DNA from 2 places in the Streptacidiphilus jeojiensis genome. Region 1 is predicted to be linked to the other one. Evidence: riboswitches for the same ligand, from Rfam matches in the RefSeq annotation. Region 1 holds a riboswitch; the other holds the start of a gene.
The links. Region 1 has a riboswitch for cyclic di-AMP ahead of ABUW04_RS29050 (LysM peptidoglycan-binding domain-containing protein). Riboswitches for the same ligand answer to the same signal wherever they lie in the genome.
Positions count from the first base shown of each region.

Region 2: another riboswitch for cyclic di-AMP. It lies ahead of ABUW04_RS37390 (C40 family peptidase); the one in region 1 lies ahead of ABUW04_RS29050 (LysM peptidoglycan-binding domain-containing protein).

Region 1 covers NZ_JBEUKS010000012.1:22,033-24,224, forward strand. Annotated here, with positions in the region: gene ABUW04_RS29045 (phosphotransferase family protein) at 19-1,089, shown strand; cyclic di-AMP (ydaO/yuaA leader) riboswitch at 1,199-1,359, shown strand; gene ABUW04_RS29050 (LysM peptidoglycan-binding domain-containing protein) at 1,363-2,139, shown strand.
Region 2 covers NZ_JBEUKS010000020.1:118,183-120,374, forward strand. Annotated here, with positions in the region: gene ABUW04_RS37390 (C40 family peptidase) at 1-976, opposite strand, end outside; cyclic di-AMP (ydaO/yuaA leader) riboswitch at 987-1,135, opposite strand; gene ABUW04_RS37395 (C40 family peptidase) at 1,478-2,192, opposite strand, start outside.

The DNA of each region.
Region 1 (2,192 bases):
GGGAGGCGCAGGACCGAGTTGTCGCTCAGCCAGTTCACTGACGCCATGGCGCACTTGGCTCACAAGGGCCGTCCGGTCGGCAGCGGATACCACCATCTCAATCTCAGCCTGAGAATACCCTGCCGGGGCTATCGGACGCTTCGGTACGACACTGTGAAGGTTCGCCGTCGGGTTCCTGCGATCGACCTGGTCGAACGCGTCTGGGAGAACGAAGGGCAGCTGCTCCAGCTGTTGCGCTCCTGGCCCGGAGGACTCCCGGTGGGCGTGCCGCTGCTGCTCCACCACTCCCATGACGGTGTGTCAGTGCACAGCTATGTGCCCGGGACATCGCTGGCAGATCGCTATCCGGAGGGTTCGCGTCTGCCGACCCGGGTGGTGGATCAGATTCTGCAGCTGTTTGCCGTGCTTACCGCTGTGGTGCCGACGAGGTTGCCGAAGCCTTCGGGGGGTCGAACGTTCGCTGTGGATTCCTCTGCCTTTCTCAGGGCGCGGGTGGTGTTCGCCCAGCGGACTCTGGCCGACCAGAATTCGGAGAGGTTCGGGGGCCTGTTCGCATCGCTGGGGGTTGACCCATGGGCCATGGAATCCTTTGGAGCGCGGCTTCCGGAACTCACTGACCGTCCCTTTGCGCTCTTGCACACGGATCTGCACCGGGGCAACGTGATCGAGGGCCGGAGTGCCAGGATCACTGTGCTGGACTGGGAGCATGCCTGTTACGGAGATCCGCTGTACGAGCTGGCAACGCACCTCTGCCGGACCCGCTACCCGAAACAGCAGGAGTCAGAGGTGATCCGACGCTGGGAGGAAGCGGTCGGTCAGAGATCGCCCGCCGGCGTCGAGGGGCTCGCGGAGGACCTCAGGCACTTTATCGACTACGAGCGAGCCCAGTCGTTCTATCCGAACACGATCAGGGCTGCGCTGGCCTACTCCGCGGATCCGACCCCGCGCACGCTTGCCGCCGGCGGGCGTTGGCTGCACCGGACGCTCAGGGAGGCGGCGGATCCGCTCCGCCTCAAGCGCGTGAGTTCCGAGGAGGAGTGCCGGGCCGAACTCCTGCGCTGGTACGAGGGTGACGGGCGGGCGGGTTAGTGCCGCTGGGACGTTACGGGCTTGTGATTATGTAGCTCATATGTCTAGCCTTCCGGGAACGCCCGCATGCGTGGGCACCGCTCCTCGGGACGCCGAGTCCTGTCCAGCCGGGGGGTGGAATCCGAACTTCAGGATTGGGCAGGAGCGGGGGACCCAGGTAAGTCGCCGCAGTTCGCAAGGCTGCGGCTTGGGGTGAAGGCGCGTCAGCGCCCGGGCTACCTCACAGCCCGAACCCGACAGCTCACCTCGCAGGCGTCGGAGAGGGTACCTGCCATGCCTTTCACTACGCCCGGACGCCATCGCAAGCCGCGCACCAGCCAGACCAAGCGCCTGGTCGCGACCGCGAGCCTCGGCACCGCCGGCATCGCCCTGCCGCTGATCGGCGCGACCAGCGCCTCCGCCGCCTCGGTGTCCACCTGGGACAAGGTCGCCAGCTGCGAGAGCGGTGGTGACTGGTCGATCAACACCGGCAACGGGTACTACGGCGGGCTGCAGTTCTCCGCCTCCACCTGGAGCGCCTACGGCGGCGGCCAGTACGCCTCCACCGCGGACCACGCCACCAAGGGCCAGCAGATAGCGATAGCCGAGAAGGTCCTGGCCTCGCAGGGACCCGGCGCCTGGCCGGTCTGCGGGCCGAAGGCCGGGCTCACCCAGGGGGGCGCCGCCGCCTCGGTGAGCACCTCGGGTTCGTCCTCTTCCTCCAGCTCGAGCTCTTCCAGCTCTTCGAGTTCGTCCTCTTCGTCGAGCTCCGACTCGACCAAGAGCAGCACCGAGCAGACCAGCACCAGCATCGGCAAGCACCGGTCGACCGCCGCCACGGACTCCGCCTCGAAGGTCACCAAGCCGGCAGCCAAGACGACGACCACGAGCACGGCCGCGCCCAAGGTCGGTCACGGCAACTACACCGTGAAGTCGGGCGACACCCTCTCCGGCATCGCCGCCGCCGCGCACCTCAGCGGCGGTTGGACCGAGCTGTACAAGGACAACAAGTCCACCGTCGGCGGGAACCCGGATCTGATCTTCCCGGGCCAGAAGCTCGTCGTGGTCTGACACGGCTGTCGACTGACCCCCGTTCGGCTCGCAGCCATCGGGGCGCGGAGCCC
Region 2 (2,192 bases), on a different contig from region 1:
CGTAGATGCCGACGTGCGAGTCACCGTTGAAGAACACCAGGTCGCCGACCTGCAGGTTGGCGCGGGTGACCGCGGTACCCGCGTTGATCTGGTCGTAGGTGGTGCGGCCGATGGCCACCCCGGCCTGGGCGTAGGCCCACTGGGTCAGGCCCGAGCAGTCGAAGGTGTTCGGCCCGGTGGCGCCGTAGACGTAGGCGTCGCCGAGCTTGGTCTGGGCGGCCGCGTAGGCGATCGCCTCCACCGAGTCGCCGGCCTTGGAGGAGGACGAGCCGCTCGCACTGCTGGACGAGGAGGAGGACGAGGAGGAGCTGCTGGCGGCCGCGGCGGCCTTCTCCGCGGCTGCGGCGTTGGCGGCCTTCAGCGCCGCCGCCTGGGCGGCGGTGAGCGAGTCCAGCTTGGCCTGCGCGGCAGCGAGCTTCTTCTGCACCGAGGCCTTGGAGGCGGCGAGCTGCTTGCTGGTGGCGTCGAGGGCCTTCAGCTTGGTCTCGGCCTCGGACTTCTCGTTGTTGAGCGTCGACTGCTCGGTCTTCAGCTCGGCCAGCATGTTGGACTGGCTGGAGGTGATCTGGCTCTGCGCCGAGGCCGAGTTCAGGTACTCGGTCGGGTCCGAGGAGAGCATCAGCTGGACCGAGGGGTCGATCGCCCCGCTGCGGTACTGGGCGCTGGCGACCGCACCGAGGGCGGAGGCCTTGGCGGTGACCGAGGCCTGCTGCCGGGCCACCTGGTCCTGCAGCGTGTTGACCTGCTTCTGCAGGGTCTGCTGGTCGGACTGGGCCTTGTCGTACTGCTGAACTGCCGTGTCGGCGTCGCTGTTCAGCTTGTCGATCTGCGCCTTGAGTTCGGCGGTGGTCTGCTTCGGGGCCGCCTGCGCCGACTGGGCGGCGGTCGCGGAGAGGGCGACGGTTGTGGCCGCGGCAGCCGTGAGCACGGTTATGCGGGCGCGACCGGGGGTTTTGGGACGACGATGGGACGCCACGAAGGCGAGCTCCTTCTTCCTACGTCCGCCTACCGGGTGAGCTGACGGGTTCGGGCTGGAAGACGTGCCCTACGGCGCTTCACCGGCGTACCGGCCTGGCGTCGATTCACCCCGAGGAACGTGGTTCCCCGGCTCCGAGACTGACGGCTCTCCCCTGTGGTCGCCCCGATGGCTTCGGGACGGGCCTGCCGTGCGGTCGGACTCGGCGGAAACCTCCGCTGCCACCCAGGCTGGGTGATCGACTTCGCGGTGGTTCGATCGCTGACACTAGTGACCCAACCGTGATCCGTTCAAATCCCTGTAAGTAAAAACTATCTTTGGTTACGACACTGCATCAGATTTCCAACGGACCGTAGTCGCGGAATGACCATCTGGCGACGACATGGCGGTCAAATCGGTCATCAGGCCGAGGCGTTCGAGACCCGTGTGACGTGAGTCACATCAGGAGATAACCCACGCCTCAGCCGACTCCCAAACCTTCGGTCCGGAGCCGACCCTGCGTCAGAAGCGGCGAATCGCCACGATCGACCCGAAGTAGGACATCGGTTGGATCGACACGTTGTAGCCGTACTCGGGGGCGTTCAGCAGCATCCCGTTGCCGGCGTACATGCCGACATGCGCGCCGCCCTCCATCACCACGATGTCGCCGACCTTCAGGTCGGCGCTGGAGGCCACCCGGGTGCCCACCGACTCGTCGCCCTCGGAGGAGTGCGGCAGGCTGATGTTGGCGTGGGCGTAGGCCCACATCACCAGTCCGGAGCAGTCGAAGCTGTTGGGCCCGGCGCCGGCCCAGGCGTACGGGGCGATGCCGACCTTGCTCATCGCCGCCTCCATGGCGGTCCTCGCCGCGGCGGATATCCCGGAGAGGTTGATGTCGGACACCGACATGTGGTTGTCGGTGGAGTCCACCGAGCTGTAGCCGCCGCCACCGCCGGTGCCGGCCCCCTGCTCCTTGAGCGCCGCCGCCTCCACCGCGGCGCGTGCCGCCGCGGACAGCGAACTGAGCACGCTCTGGGCGTGGTTCAGCTTGGTCTGGGCGGTGTTCTTGGCCGTCTGCATCTGCTTGAGCAGCGCCTGCTGCGCCGTCAGCTCCTGGGCCGCCTGCGCCTTCTCCTCGGCCAGGGTCTTCTGCTGGCTCTGCAGCATCTGCAGCAGCGCGGCCTGGCTGCCGGCGACCTGGCTCTGGGTGGACGCCTGGTTCAGGTACTCCTCCGGG